Regions from separate parts of the Sanguibacter keddieii DSM 10542 genome, predicted to be linked through region 1. Evidence: riboswitches for the same ligand, from Rfam matches in the RefSeq annotation. Region 1 holds a riboswitch; the other holds the start of a gene.
What was found. Region 1 has a riboswitch for S-adenosylmethionine ahead of SKED_RS17200 (rhodanese-like domain-containing protein). Riboswitches for the same ligand answer to the same signal wherever they lie in the genome.
Positions count from the first base shown of each region.

Region 2: linked by a shared signal. The riboswitch ahead of SKED_RS00280 (methylenetetrahydrofolate reductase) and the one ahead of SKED_RS17200 (rhodanese-like domain-containing protein) in region 1 are both predicted to bind S-adenosylmethionine.

Region 1 is NC_013521.1:3,912,210-3,919,655, reverse strand. It holds gene purS (phosphoribosylformylglycinamidine synthase subunit PurS) at 1-61, shown strand, start outside; gene purQ (phosphoribosylformylglycinamidine synthase subunit PurQ) at 58-774, shown strand; gene SKED_RS17210 (DUF1345 domain-containing protein) at 901-1,566, opposite strand; gene SKED_RS17205 (O-succinylhomoserine sulfhydrylase) at 1,635-2,888, opposite strand; gene SKED_RS17200 (rhodanese-like domain-containing protein) at 2,895-3,326, opposite strand; SAM riboswitch class I at 3,333-3,435, opposite strand; SAM riboswitch class IV at 3,547-3,660, shown strand; gene SKED_RS17195 (aminotransferase class V-fold PLP-dependent enzyme) at 3,708-5,156, shown strand; gene SKED_RS19245 (pentapeptide repeat-containing protein) at 5,289-5,939, opposite strand; gene SKED_RS17185 (FAD-dependent oxidoreductase) at 6,051-7,136, shown strand; gene SKED_RS17180 (hypothetical protein) at 7,193-7,446, opposite strand, start outside.
Region 2 is NC_013521.1:56,349-63,794, forward strand. It holds gene SKED_RS00265 (hypothetical protein) at 1-366, opposite strand, end outside; gene SKED_RS00270 (sugar phosphate isomerase/epimerase family protein) at 476-1,360, opposite strand; gene metE (5-methyltetrahydropteroyltriglutamate--homocysteine S-methyltransferase) at 1,458-3,815, opposite strand; gene SKED_RS00280 (methylenetetrahydrofolate reductase) at 3,827-4,891, opposite strand; SAM riboswitch class I at 4,898-5,002, opposite strand; gene SKED_RS00285 (glycosyltransferase family 2 protein) at 5,010-5,906, opposite strand; gene SKED_RS00290 (DUF2238 domain-containing protein) at 5,903-6,490, opposite strand; gene SKED_RS00295 (PH domain-containing protein) at 6,576-7,115, opposite strand; gene SKED_RS00300 (helix-turn-helix transcriptional regulator) at 7,191-7,446, opposite strand, start outside.

The sequences.
Region 1 (7,446 bases):
GGACGTCGTTGCCGTGATCGACGCCGCGAGCCTCGAGGCCGTCCCGGGCGCCCAGGCATGAGCGACGTCCTCACCGGCGCGCGGATAGGAGTCATCACCTTCCCCGGCACGCTCGACGACCGCGACGCCGCCCGCGCCGTCCGCATCGCTGGCGCCACCGCCGTGCCGCTGTGGCACGCCGACGCCGACCTGCACGGCGTCGACGCCGTGGTCCTGCCGGGCGGGTTCTCCTACGGCGACTACCTCCGCGCCGGTGCGATCTCGCGCTTCGCCCCGGTCATGGACGTCCTCGTGGACGCCGCGAAGGGCGGCCTGCCCGTCCTGGGCATCTGCAACGGCTTCCAGATCCTCACCGAGTCGCACCTGCTGCCCGGCTCGATGATCAAGAACGACTCGCTGTCCTTCCTGTGCCGCGAGCAGCGCCTCACGGTCGAGAACGCGGACACCGCCTGGACCCGCGGCTTCCGTGCCGGCCAGGAGATCACCATCCCGCTGAAGAACCAGGACGGCCAGTTCGTCGCCGACGAGCACACCCTCGACGAGCTCGAGGGCGAGGGGCGCGTCGTGTTCCGCTACGCGGGCGAGAACCCCAACGGCTCGCGCCGCGGCATCGCCGGCATCACCAACGCGGCGGGCAACGTCGTCGGTCTCATGCCGCACCCCGAGCACGCCGTCGAGGTGGGCTTCGGGACGGCCGCCGAAGCCGGCCCCCGTGCCGGCACCGACGGTCTGACCTTCTTCACCTCGGTCCTCGGGACGCTCGTCACCGCCTGACGCGCACCCGCCCGCACGAGGCCTCGGTCGAACCTGACCGGGGCCTCGTGCGCGTCGCGGTGGGTGCAGCGCCCGGGGTCAGAGCCCTGGGGCGTCAGAGCGCTGCGACATCAGAGACCTGTGACATCAGAGGCCTGCGACGAGGTTGACCACCGACGCGATGATCACCGAGCCGAAGAGGTACGACAGCAGCGCGTGGCGCAGCACCGCGGCGCGCAGCTCCGACGTCCTGACGTCCGTGTCCGAGATCGCGAAGCTCATGCCGATCGTGAAGGCCACGTACAAGAAGTCCGAGTAGCGGGGCGGGTCGTCCTGGTTGAAGTCGATGCCCCCGGCCGGCTCGGAGAAGTACGCCTGCGCGTAGTGCAGCCCGAAGAGCGTGTGCACGGCCAGCCACGACACCACCACGCTCACGACGGCGACCACGGCCGCGACCACCTGCGACCGGTGGTCCTCCGGAGAGGCGAGCAGCAGGACGCCGACCCCGACGAGGCTCGCGAGCGCCGCCGCGAGCACGACGAGGTGCGCCACCCGACGGGTCGGCTCCTCGCGGGTGGCGTGCGCCGCCGTCTCGGACGGGTCCATCGTCCACACGTCCCACCAGGTCCACGCGGTGAAGGCCAGCGCGGCGGCTGCCCAGCCGACGAGGGGCGCGACCAGCAGCTCGCCGAGGACCGCCGTGGCCGCGGTGCCCGCCGCTCCGACCAGCAGGCCCACCAGCAGGCGGGTCATCGGGGTGGTGCTCGACGCGGCGCGGCGCGCGGCGGACTGCGGTGCGGGCTGCTCGGTCACCACGCCAGTCAACCATCGTCCGCCGCGCCTGGGCCCCTGGCGCACGGGCCCAGCCTCTGGGTGAAGGATCAGGCCTGCAGCGCGATCTCCACGTCGTCGATGAGGTCCTGCACGTCCTCGAGGCCGACGCTCAGGCGCACCGTCGTCTCCGCGATGCCCACCGCGGCGCGCCCCTCGGGGCCGAGACGTCGGTGGGTGGTGGTCGCCGGGTGTGTGATGAGCGACTTGGCGTCGCCGAGGTTGTTCGAGATGTCGATGACCTCGAGGGCGTCGAGGAACGCGAAGGTGCGCTTCTTGGCGGCCTCCGGGTCGGTGCCCTCGGGCACGGCGAGGTCGAAGGTCACCACGGTCCCGCCGCCCGTCTGCTGCTTGAGGGCGAGCGCGTGCTGCGGGTGCGAGGGCAGGAACGGGTAGCGCACCCGGGTGATCCCCGGCAGCGTCTCGAGGTGCTCGGCGACCTTCAGGGCGGCGGCCGTCTGCGCGGCGACGCGGATCGGCAGGGTCTCGAGACCCTTGAGCAGCACCCAGGCGTTGAAGGCGCTGAGCGAGGGCCCGGTGTTCCTGATGAACTTCTGCACCGGCCCCTCGATGTACTCGGTCGAGCCGAGGATCGCGCCGCCGAGCACCCGGCCCTGCCCGTCGATGTGCTTGGTCGCCGAGTAGACGACGACGTCCGCGCCGAGCTCGAAGGGCTTCTGGAGGATGGGTGTCGCGAACACGTTGTCCAGCACCACGACGGCGCCGGCCGCGTGCGCGAGCTCGCAGACCCGCTCGACGTCGACGATGTCCTGCATGGGGTTGGACGGCGTCTCGAAGAACACGACGTCGGCCTGGGTGGCCAGCGCCGCCTCCCACTGGTCGGTCTCGTGGCCGTCCACGTAGTCGACCGTCACACCCCAGTCCGCGAAGATCTCGTCGAAGATGACGACGGTCGACCCGAAGAGTGCGCGGGCCGAGACGATGCGAGAGCCGGACCGGACGAGCGCGGCGAGCGAGGTGAAGACGGCGGACATGCCGGTCGCCGTCGCGTAGCAGGCCTCGGCACCGTCGAGGAGCCGCAGGCGCTCCTCGAACATGTGGACCGTCGGGTTGCCGTACCGGGAGTAGATGAACCGGTCGGTCTCGCCCTTGAAGGCGGCCTCGGCGTCGGCGGCACGGTCGTAGACGTAGCCCTGCGTGAGGTAGATCGGCTCGGAGGTCTCCTGGAACTCCGAGCGCACCTGGCCGCCGCGGACGGAGACCGTCGCAGGACGCAGGGAGCGGACGGCGGGGGAGCCGTCATCGGCAGGGGCGGAGGTCGAGGCGTCGGGGGCGGTCGACATCGGGGCTCACTCCCCGGCGGTGTAGGTGGTGCTCGGCAGGCCCCGCAGGCGCCAGCCGTTCACGGTGCGCTGGCCGTAGAGGTCGGTGTCGCCCTCGAAGCCCTCGAGCACGTTGTACGACGGCCCGAGGCCCGCGGCCGTGGCGTCGACGGCTGCGCCGATCGACCGGTTGCCCGAGCGGCACAGGAAGATCACCGGGCGGCCGTCGCCGGGGGCGAGACCCGCCTCGGTGAGCTGCTCGACGAAGGTCGGGTTGGGGCCGAAGGCCGTGGCCCACTCGGCGAACACGACCTCGCGGTCGCCGTCGAGGTCGGCGATGTCGGGGACACCGACCTGCTGCCACTCGCCCACGGTGCGCACGTCCACGAGGACGGCGTCGGGGGTGGACTCGAGCAGGTCCCACGCCTGCTGGGGGGTCAGGTCGCCTGCGTAGCTCATGAGGATCCTCCATCGGTCCTGGCGGTAGCACCCTCGCCCCGACGCGCGGTGCGTGGAGGGGTTGCTGCGGCGTCGTCGTGCCAGGTCACTCAGCCGCTCTGGATGGTTGTCCCCCTGAGCATCACCCCCGACCGCCAGAATGAGACAGCCAGTCCAGCATGCAAGACAGAGTGTGCTCGCTGATTGACATGGACGCCGAGGCGCGCCAATCCTTGACGCAGGTCATGAGTGCCAGCGCGTAACCCCGGTTTGCTGGCCGGCAACCCTCCTCCGCGGTGGGGTGCCCCGGGTGACGACCTGGCCGGACCCAGACGGGCTCCGGCAAGCGCGGGACTCGGTCGGACCCAGGTGCGTCGATCCCCACACCGTCCTGGAGGATCCATGTCTGCCACCCCTGAGTCCCAGTCCTGCCTGCCGGTCGTCGGCTCGGACACCCTCGTCCCGCTCGTCGACGGCCGCACGGTCACCTACGCCAATCTCGACTGCGCAGCGAGCGCCCCCGCGCTCCAGGCCGTCGCCGACCGCGTGACCCAGGTGCTGCCGCTCTACGCGTCCGTGCACCGCGGCGCCGGGTACCTCTCGCAGGTGTCGACGGCCCTCTACGAGGCCTCGCGCCAGACGATCGGCGCCTTCGTCGGGGCGCGCGGCGACGACGTCACCGTCGTCACCCGCAACACCACGGACTCCCTCAACCTGCTCGCCGGCTGCATCCCGGCCGACGCCGACGGCACCCCGGGCCGGGTGCTCGTCCTCGACGTCGAGCACCACGCCAACCTGCTGCCCTGGCAGCGGTCGGCCGGCGGCGCGACCGTGCTGCACGGCGCCGCAACCGTCGCCGAGACGCTCGAGGCGATCCGTGACGAGCTGGCCCGCGCCCCCTACGCGCTGCTCGCCCTCACCGGGGCGTCGAACGTCACCGGTGAGCTGCTGCCCGTCGCCGAGGTCGTCGCGATCGCCCACGCCGCCGGGACGCGGGTCGCACTCGACGGTGCCCAGCTGGTCCCGCACCGCCGGTTCTCGCTCGAGGCCACGGACGTCGACTACATCTCGTTCTCGGGGCACAAGACCTACGCGCCCTTCGGGTCCGGCGCGCTCGTGGGCCGTCGCGACTGGCTCGACGCCGGTACCCCGTACCTCGCCGGAGGCGGCGCCGTCCGTCAGGTCGACATCGACGAGGTCGTCTGGACGAACGCCCCGGCCCGCCACGAGGCCGGCTCGCCCAACGTGGTCGGCGCGGTCGCACTGGCCGCTGCCTGCGACGCCCTCGCGGCGCTGCCCGCCGGCACGCTCGAGGCGCACGAGGCGTTCCTGCGCGAGCGGCTGGTGACCGGGCTCGAGTCGATCCCCGGCGTCCAGGTGGTGCGCGCCTGGGCCGACGCCGCAGACCCGGTCGGCGTGGTGACCTTCTCGGTCGTCGGGCACGACCCGGGCCTCGTGGCCGCGTACCTGTCGGCCGAGCACGGCATCGGCGTGCGCGACGGTCGCTTCTGCGCCCACCCGCTCCTTGCCCGCCTCGGCTACGCCTCGGGGGCGGTGCGCGCGAGCGTCGGCGTCGGGACCACGCAGGAAGAGGTCGACCGCCTGGTCTCCGCCCTCGAGAGCTACGTCACCGACGGCCCGACGGCCCGTTACGAGATCGTCGACGCCTGCTGGACCGTGGCCGACGACCCCCGTCCGCTGCCCGAGGGCAGCGGGCTCTCGGGCCTCATCGCGACCGCTGCGGCCGGCTTCATCGCCGCCGCCGAGGGCTGTGGCCCCGCGCCCGAGGCCGGTGCACGGTCCGGTGCCCAGGGTGTCGCCCGCCCGGTGGGTGCGCTGGTCGACGCCTGACGTCCGGCCTCTCGTCTCACGGCTCGCGAGCCGTGCTCGCCCCGCGGGCGCTCCTGGAGCCCGCCCGGCACTCCGCCCCGGCTGGTCCACCCGGCCGGGGCGGAGCCGTTCCGGGGGTGTCGGCGACCCTCCTCAGGGCTGGATCGAGATGCCCAGGTGGGCGGCGAGCAGCGGCGCGAGGTCGAGGAACTGGTCGGTGCTCACCGTGGTGCCCTTGAGGCCGGTGATCCCGGTGATCTGGCCGAGGTCGGCGCCGCGCAGGTCCGCGCGGGTCAAGGTGGCCCGGGACAGCGTGAGCTGGGCGATGCGCGTCCCGACAAAGCTCATCCGGGTGCCGCGGACGGACGCCAGGTCGAGCTCGCCGATGACGCAGTCGGTGAAGGTCACGTCCGTCAGCCGGGCCTCGCGCAGGTTGAGGTAGTCGATCTTGGTGCCCTCGAAGGTCACCCGGGACCACTGCGAGCCGTAGGCCTGGACCCCGCCGAGCCGGCTCGCGCGGACCGTCACGTCCTGCCAGTCGCCTGAGGAGACGTCGAGCGTCGAGGCGTTGACCGCGTCGAAGGTGCAGTCGCTCACACGGGACGAGGCGAGCTCGGCGCCGGAGAGGTCTGTGCCGGTGAAGGAGCACTCGATGATCCGGGAGTCGACCGCGTCGATCCCGCTGAGGTCCGTCCCGTCGAAGGTGAGGACCTCGACGTAGGCCTCGGGGGCGAAGGCTGATGCGGATCCTGTCGAGGTGCTGCTCGGGGCGCTGTCGTGTCCGGTGGTCTCCGAGGTGGGCATGCGTCCAGGTTCTCACGGAGGGCTGACAGCACGTCGTCCAGAGGCGGACGGGAACATCCGGGTGGTGGAGGCGGTTACGCTAGCAGTTGAACGTTCAAGCAAGGAGTGCAGGTGTACGACGTCGTGGTCATCGGGGCAGGGCAGGCCGGGCTGTCGGCCGCCTACCACCTGCGCCGGAGCGGGCTCGAGCCTGGCGAGCACATGGTCGTGCTGGACTCGAGCGACGGGCCCGGCGGCGCCTGGCGCGAACGCTGGGACTCCCTCACCCTCGGCGCCGCCCACGGCATCCACGACCTGCCCGGCCTGCCGATCGGTGCCCCCGACCCGACCGAGCCCGCGTCGGTCGCGGTCAGCCGCTACTACGGCACCTACGAGGAGACCTTCGGGCTCGACGTCGTCCGACCGGTCCGCGTGCGCGACGTCCGCCCGCTCGAGGGGCCCGACGGGCCCGTGGACGTCGACGACCGCGGTGTCGACCGAGGCTCACCGCTCGTCGTCAGCTCCGACGCAGGCTCGTGGACCACCCGCACGGTCGTCAGCGCCACCGGCACCTGGACGCGGCCCTACTGGCCCGCGTACCCCGGGCGCGAGACCTTCCTCGGGCGGCAGCTCCACACCCACGACTTCGTCTCCGCCGAGGAGCTCCGCGGCCAGCACGTGGTCGTCGTCGGCGGTGGGGCCTCGGCCGTCCAGTTCCTGCTGCAGCTCGCCAAGGTCACCACGACCACCTGGGCCACCCGGCGGCCGCCCGTCTTCGACGACCGAGCCTTCGACCAGGAGTGGGGGCGCGACGTCGAGCGCCGCGTGGTCGAGCGGACCTCCGCCGGCCTGACCACCCTGAGCGTCGTCGGTGCCACCGGCCTTCCGCTCACGCCCGTCTACCAGCAGGGCATCGACGACGGCGTGCTCGTCTCCCGCGGGATGTTCACCGAGATCACGCCCACCGGGGTCGTGTTCCCCGACGGAGAGGTCCGCGCCGACGTCATCCTCTGGGCCACCGGCTTCCGGCCCGCCGTCGACCACCTCGCGCAGTTGCGCCTGCGCGAGCCCGGCGGTGGCATCGCGACGGACGGCGTCCACGTCGACCGCGACCCCCGCGTGCTCCTCGCCGGCTACGGCTCAGGTGCGTCGACCATCGGCGCCACCCGCGCGGGGAGGGCCGCGGCGCTCGCGGCCGTGGCGCGCCGCGCAGCCTGAGGTGGCTGCCACGGGTGCTGGCCTGCCGCCGGTATGTCGCAGGCGACTGGTTCGGGCTAGCGGAGAGGCTCCAGCCTGCTGTACAGGTCGATCTGGTCGGCCTCGTACCAGGACGCGAGGATCTCGTGGATGCGCGCCTCCGTGCTGGCGTCGAGCCGGATCACGTCCGCGCTGAACCGTCCGGTGGTCGGGTCGGGCGACCAGACGAGCAGCCCGACCTCGGTGGCGTGCTCGCCGAGAGCGCTCATGGCCGCCTCCCCGTCCTCGGCCGACGGCGCGTCGCCGCTGGGCGGGGAGTAGGTGGGAGGCG
Region 2 (7,446 bases), 400 kb from region 1:
GTCCACCCGCGACAGCCGCGCGGCGCGCTGCTCCTCCGCGACGAGGTCCGCCGTCGAGACCGTGGGGGTCGCGGCCTGCCCCTGGTGAGAGCGCTCCTCGGCAGCCTTCTGCTGCTCCTGGGCGACGGCGGCGGCCGCCATGGCGACCCGGGCCGCCGCGAGGGTGATGGCCTCCTGGTCCGCGGCGATCTGCTCGTCGCTCACCTCGGCGCCGCCAGCCGCGCTGCTCGCGAGCTTGCTCTGCAGGCGGGCCAGCTCCTTCACGGCGTTCGCGTACTCGCGCTCGGCCGGCGAGCTGCCCGCCGAGCCCTTCGTGCCCTGGGACTGCTGGTTCGAGGTGACCCCTCGAAGCTCGATGCCGCTCACGGTCTGCTCCTCGCCTGTGGACGCCCGGTGCTCGAGCGTCTCCTCGGGACCCCATCGGCGCCGGGACGTGAGGTGTGAGGGTGCGGCCGGGAGGGCTGCGTCTCAGCTGCTACCAGGCGTCGCTGGGGCGGTGCTGCGCCGGCGGCCGGTCGACGAGGGTGGTGACGTCGTGGGCGAGGTGCGTGCGGGCGAAGGCCAGCGACGCCGCCACGTCGTCACGACGCTCGGTCGCCGTGCGCGCCTTGCGGGTGCCGATCTCGACGACGACATCACCTTCCCAGCCCGTCCGTGCCAGGTGCGTGAGCAGCTCCTGGCAGGGCTGCGTGCCACGGCCGGGGACCAGGTGCTCGTCCTTGCCAGAGCCGCTGCCGTCGGTGAGGTGCACGTGCTTGAGGCGGTCGCCGAAGGTCTTGGCCATCTCCAGGCTGTCCTGGCGTGCCGTCGCGGCGTGCGACAGGTCGAGGGTCACGGCGTCGTAGGAGTGCTCCGACGGGTCCCAGCCCGGCAGGTACGCACCGTACTCGCGCTTCTTCGACCGCCACGGGTACATGTTCTCGACCGCCACGGTCAGCCCGGACTCCTCGGTCAGCTGACGGACCTGGTCGACGAACTGCCGCGCGTAGCTGCGCTGCCACGCGAACGGCGGGTGCACCACGACGGTGCTCGCACCGAGCGACTGCGCCATGTCGACGGCCTTCGCGAGCTTGGGCGCGGGACGGCCGCCCCACACGTTCTGGCTGACGAGGAGCGTCGGGGCGTGGATGCTGCGGATCTCGACGCCGTGCTGCTGCGCCAGGTGCGCGAGGGCGTTGTCGTCCTGGGTGGCCGAGTCGCCCCACACCATGATCTCGATGCCGTCGTACCCGAGCTCGGCAGCGAGCTCGAAGGCGTACGCCACCTTGCGCGGGTACACAGACGCGCTCGACAGCGTGACCTTGATCGGCTCCGAGCGGGGGGTGGTGGCAGACGCGTCGTCTGCCGCGGGGGAGGACATGCTCCCCACAGTAGTGCGCCATCCTGGACGCGCGACGTGAGCGCGGCCCCACCCTGCCCCCCGAGAGGGCAGAGCGGGGCCGTGGTCACCCGCAGGCTCAACCCAGCTGGCTGCGCACTGCCTTCGCCGCGCCGACCAGGTGCTCGAGGGACGGGGTCGTCTCGGCATAGCCGCGGGTCTTGAGGCCGCAGTCGGGGTTGACCCAGAGCAGCGCCGGGTCGACGGACTTCACGGCGAGCTCGAGGAGCTCGGTGACCTCCTCCTGCGACGGCACGCGCGGGGAGTGGATGTCGTAGACACCCGGACCGACGCCGCGGGAGAACCCGGAGGCGTTGAGGTCGGGGAGGATCTCCATGCGCGAGCGGGCTGCCTCGATGGACGTGACGTCGGCGTCGAGGGCGTCGATCGCGCCGATGACCTCGCCGAACTCCGAGTAGCACAGGTGCGTGTGGATCTGGGTGTCCGGGCGCACCCCGGCGGTCGACAGCGTGAACGACCCGACCGACCAGTCGAGGTACGCCGGCTGGTCCGCGCGGCGCAGCGGCAGCAGCTCGCGCAGCGCCGGCTCGTCGACCTGGATGATCGCGATGCCGGCCGCCTCGAGGTCGGCGATCTCGTCGCGCAGCGCCAGGCCGATCTGGTTGGCCGTCTCGCCCAGGGGGATGTCGTCCCGCACGAAGGACCAGGCCATGATCGTCACCGGGCCCGTGAGCATGCCCTTGACCGGCTTGGTCGTGAGCGACTGCGTGTACTCCGTCCAGCGCACCGTCATCGGCGCCGGGCGCGACACGTCGCCCCAGAGGATCGACGGGCGCGTGCAGCGAGACCCGTAGGACTGCACCCAGCCGTTCTGCGTCACCGCGAAGCCGTCGAGCAGCTCCGCGAAGTACTGCACCATGTCGTTGCGCTCGGCCTCGCCGTGCACCAGCACGTCGATGCCGATCCGCTCCTGCAGCTCCACGACCTGCTGGATCTCGGCACGCATCGCGTCCTCGTACGCCTCGAGGGACAGCTCGCCCTTCGCGTGCGCGGCGCGAGCCTTGCGGATCTCGACGGTCTGCGGGAACGACCCGATGGTCGTCGACGGCAGCAGCGGCAGGTCCAGCCGCTCCTGCTGGGCGTCACGACGCTCCTGCGCCGGGCCGCGGTGGAAGTCGCCGTCGGTCAGGGCCGCGGTGCGCTCGCGGACCGCGGCGACCGACACCCCTGCTGCGGTGGCGCGCGAGGAGACGGCGGCGCTCGCGGCGAGCAGCTGCTCGTGCACGGCCTCGCGGCCCTCGCGCAGCCCCTCTGCGAGCGTCACGACCTCGGCGACCTTCTGGTCGGCGAAGGCGAGCCAGCTCGCGAGCGTCGGGTCGAGCGCGGGCTCGTCGGCCACGTCGTGCGGGACGTGCTGGAGCGACGTCGAGGTGCCGACCGCGACGGCCCCGGCGCCGAGGCCCTCGAGAGCCTCGAGCACCTCGAGCCTGGCGGAGAGGTCGGCGCGCCAGATGTTGTGCCCGTCGACGACGCCGCCGACGAGGGTCTTGGACTCCAGGCCGCGCACCGGCGAGGTGGGCGCAGAACCCTTGACGAGGTCGACCGCGAGGGCCTCGACGTCGGTCCCGGCCACGACCGGGAGGGCCTCCTGGAGGTCGCCGAAGGGTGCGGCGAGCAGGATGGCCGGACGCTCGGGACGGGCCAGCTCGGTCGAGAGCACGCGGTACGCCTCGGTGACGGCCGTCAGGACGTCGCCCAGCGGCACGTCGATCGTGTCGGTCACGAGACCGGGCTCGTCGAGCTGGACCCAGGTAGCCCCGGCGGCGGCCAGCGCCCGGAGCAGCTCGGCGTAGACGGGGAGCAGGTCGGCGAGACGCGACAGCGGCTCGAAGCCGGCGGGGGCGTCGTCCGCAGCCTTGCTGAGGAGCAGGAAGGTCACCGGGCCGACGAGCACGGGACGGGTCGTCACGCCGTCGGCCAGGGCCTCGGCGAACTGGCGCACCACGCGGTCGGAGGCGAGGCGGAACGTGGTGGACGGGCCGATCTCGGGCACGAGGTAGTGGTAGTTGGTGTCGAACCACTTGGTCATCTCGAGCGGGGCGTCGTCGCCCTCGCCGCGGGCGGCACGGAAGTACCCGGCGAGGTCGAGGTCGCCCTCGGTCGCGAAGCGCTCGGGCACGGCGCCGACGGTCACCGCGGCGTCGAGGACCTGGTCGTAGTACGAGAAGGTCTCGGGGACGGAGCCGTCCGTGGCGGACAGGCCGAGCGCGACGAGGCGGTCGCGGGTCGACTTCCGCAGTGCTGCGGCGGTCTCCTCGAGCTGGTCGGCGTCGATGCGGCCGGCCCAGAAGGACTCGACGGCCTTCTTGAGCTCGCGGCGCGGCCCGATGCGGGGGTAGCCGAGGATGGTCGCTGCCGGGAAAGCGGCAAAGGTCGGGTTCTGCTGGTCAGAGCTGAGCTCAGTATGTGTCGTCATGGGTCATCCCTCTAGATCAGAGCTGCGGTTGGTTGGGATGCGCCGACCCACGGCCCGCTGGCCAGGTCGGGACCGGCGTCGGCTGCTGCCGGGTGCGCTGGTCCGCCGCCGAGGTGTACGCCCTCGAGCAGGTCTAGTGCGGCTTCGTGCTTGTTGAAGGTGTAGATGTGCAGGCCCGGGGCTCCGGCTGCGAGGACCGCCTCGGCGAGCTCGACGGACGCACGGATGCCGTGCGCGTGCCGGGCGGCCGGGTCGGTGAGCGACTCGAGGTCGCGGACGAGAGCCTTCGGGGCGGGGACGCCCGTGAGGGTCTCGACCCGGGCGAGGCGCGCCGGGTCGGTCATGGGGAGCAGGCCGGCGAGGATCGGGAGGGTCACTCCCGCGCGCCGGGCCTCGTCCACGAAGCCGACGTAGCTGTCGGCGTCGTAGAACAGCTGGGTGATCGCGAAGTCGGCGCCGGCCTGCTGCTTCTCGAGCAGGCGCTGCACCTCCTGGGACCGTGTGGTGCCCGCTGCCGCGTTGCCGTCGAGGAAGGTCGCGACGGCGATGGTCAGCGGCCGGGCCGCCGAGCGCAGGGCGGACGACGGGTCCTCGGCGCAGCGCTGGGCCTCGACCTCGCGCAGGAGCGCCACGAGCTCGTCGCTCGAGTTCACGCCGTCGGGGTGCGGCTGCCAGTCGGGCTGGTCGCGCGGGGGGTCGCCGCGGAGCGCGAGGAAGCTGCGGACGCCCTCGGCGAGGAACTCGTCGATGACCTCGGCCACGTTGTCGCGGGAGGCGCCCACGCAGGTGAGGTGGGCGATCGGCAGCACGGGGGCGTGCTCGAGGATGCGGCGCACCACGGTCTGGGCGGTGGTGCGGTCTCCGCCCGCGGCACCGTAGGTGACCGAGACGAAGTCGGGGCGCGCGGCCACGAGGTGGTCGACGGTGCTCCAGAACTTCGGTGCCGCCGCGGGGTTGCGGGGCGGCATGAGCTCGAAGGAGAGCGTGGGGCGGCGCAGGCGCGCCGCGTGCCGCCCCGGCGGGGCGGTGGTCGGACCGCCCCCGGCAGGGGTCGGTGGTACGTCGGAAGCCGTCATGAGTTCACTCCATCGGACCTGGCGTTAGCACCCGCACCCTCAGGAGGCTTCCATTGTGGGGGGTTGCTGCGGCGTCGTCGAGCCAGGACTCTCAACCGCTCTGGATGGTGCCACGACCCTACGATCTATCCACGATCCGGTCTACACCGTCCACATCGCGGGATTTCTGTGCTCGAACCTGGCGAGGGGTCGAGCCCGTGGGGAGCTGCAGCGGGACCGGGCCGCCCGCGAGCTGGCGCGGAGCGTCACCCCGTGGAGCGGTCAGGCGGTCAGCCCACCTGTCCCACGGCGGGCGGACGGCCCAGTTGACCTCGAGCGTCCGTCGCGCCCAGCGGAACCGTCGGCCGAGGCTGGCCGGAGAGGCGAAGGTCCGCCCCGAGACCCCGACCGTGAGGAGCGGGTCGTACCGGACCCGGGCCCTGGCGCCGAGCTGGAAGCTGAGGTCGGTGTCGTCGTGGACCGTCGGGTCGTCCCGGTGCACCAGGTGGCGGACCTCGTGCCACGTCGTGACCCGGATCGCCATGTTGGACCCCCACAGCGGCACGTTGCCGAGGGCGGCGCGCATGCCCCAGAAGTACCCGCGCATGTAGAAGACCCGTGCCGCGCGCCCGCGCAGGCGGGGAAGGTCGTAGAAGGTCCCCGCACCGGTGACGGCGGAGAGCTCGCGGTCGGCGACGAAGGACCGGTGCACGCGGTCCAGCCAGTCCGTGGGTGGCAGCGTGTCGGCGTCGCACCGCGCGATGATCCCGCCCTGGACCGCGTCGTACCCGCGCGAGGCCGCCGCGGGGATCCCGACGGTCGGCTCGACGACCACCCGTGCGCCGGCCGCCCGCGCGACCGCGGCGCTGTCGTCGGTCGAGGCGTTGTCGACCACCACGACCTCGAAGGGGCGCCGGGTCTGGAGGGCCAGCGCCTCCAGGCACCGTGCGAGGAGCACGGCGTCGTCCTTGACCGGGATGACCACGGTGATGTCCAGGCGCCCCGGGACCGGGGCGGTGCCCTCGGCGGTGCTCACGAGCGCCTCGCGAGGAGGACGCCGGCGACGAGCGCGCCGACCCCGCCGGCGGCGAGGTCCCCGAGGGTGTCGGTGTACCCGACGTTGATCGACCCGTCGACGAAGGTCGCCCCCGCCCACTCGCCGAGCTCCCACAGGACGGCGAGCATCACGCCGAGCGCCGTCGTGACCACGACGATCCCGAGCGCCGGGCGCGCGGGCGTCGAGGGGTCCGCACCGGAGACCTGAGCGGGTCGCGGGCTCGCGACCGCACCGACGCGCACGAGAGTCCGCCACGCGAGGTCGGCGAGGACCCCCGTCGCGACCAGGTGCACCGCGAGGTCGAGCCACGGGACGGCCGCGTACAGGTCGAGCAGGCCCATCCACGCCGCAGCAGACAGCACCAGCCCGAGCACGGGGTCGTGCACCCCGTGCAGGCCGAGCGCCCGCGGGACCACCGCGCCCAGCAGGACGAGGGAGAGCAGCGCCGCGCCGACGGTGCCGTACAGCGCGGTGCCGACGACGAGGCTCGCGCCTGCGACCCAGCGGACGGCGTCGCCGGCGACCAGGGTGGACGGTCTTCGTGCGGAGGTGCCGACGGTCATCGGGCAACCCTAGGTGCCAGGTGCCACCCGCGCCGGACGGAGAGCCAGGACGGAGGCGTCACGCGCTCGCGAGCCGTGCGCCCGGTCAGCGCCCGCCGCGACGGGGCTCGCGGGGCGGGCGCTCGCCGTCGTCCGTGCCGTCGTCGGCGGTGAAGAGGAGGTCGTGCAGCGTGACCTGCACCTTCTCGACGCGCGGGACGTCGTGGAGGGTGACGCCGGCCTTGTCGGTCGCGTCCGAGATCACGAGCGTCCCGCACCCGAGCAGCCGGTCGGTCAGGCCCATCTCGTAGGAGACGTCGTTGATCCGGTAGAGCGGGATGTCGCGCCCCGTGCGCGTGATGATGCCGCTGCGCGTGATGAGGCGGCGGTTGGTCACCGTGTACCGCGACGTGGTCCACCGCAGGAACGGCAGCAGCACCCACCCCACGAGGAGCACGAGCAGGACCACCCCTCCGGCGAGCAGGAGCCAGCCGCGCGCCGAGCTCTCCGGCAGCAGCACCACGAGCGCGACCGCCGCGACGAGGAGCACGACGAAGAGCGCCATCGCGCCGAACAACGCCTTGACGTGCGTACGGAGGTCCAGGACGACGTGCTCTCCGTCGGCCAGCCTGCTCTGCATGCTCATGCGGTCATCGTCGCACCGCGCGCGCCTGGGCTCTACCCCCAGTCCACGCTGCGTCTGCGGCGCGTGCCGGTGGGCTCAGTCGAGCAGGCCTGCCTGGGCCGCCCGCGCACCCGCCTGGAACCGGCTGCTGGAGTCCAGGAGCTCCATGAGGGAGGAGACGTGGCGCCGGGCGGTCCGCACGGAGCAGCCGAGGCGCCGGGCCACGACCTCGTCCTTGTGGCCGTCGGCGAGCAGCGCGAGCACCGTCCGAGCCGTCTGGTCGATCTCCACCGTCTGCCCCTCGGCGTCGAGGAGCGCCGGGAAGTCCTGGGCCAGGGCCCAGTCCGCCTCG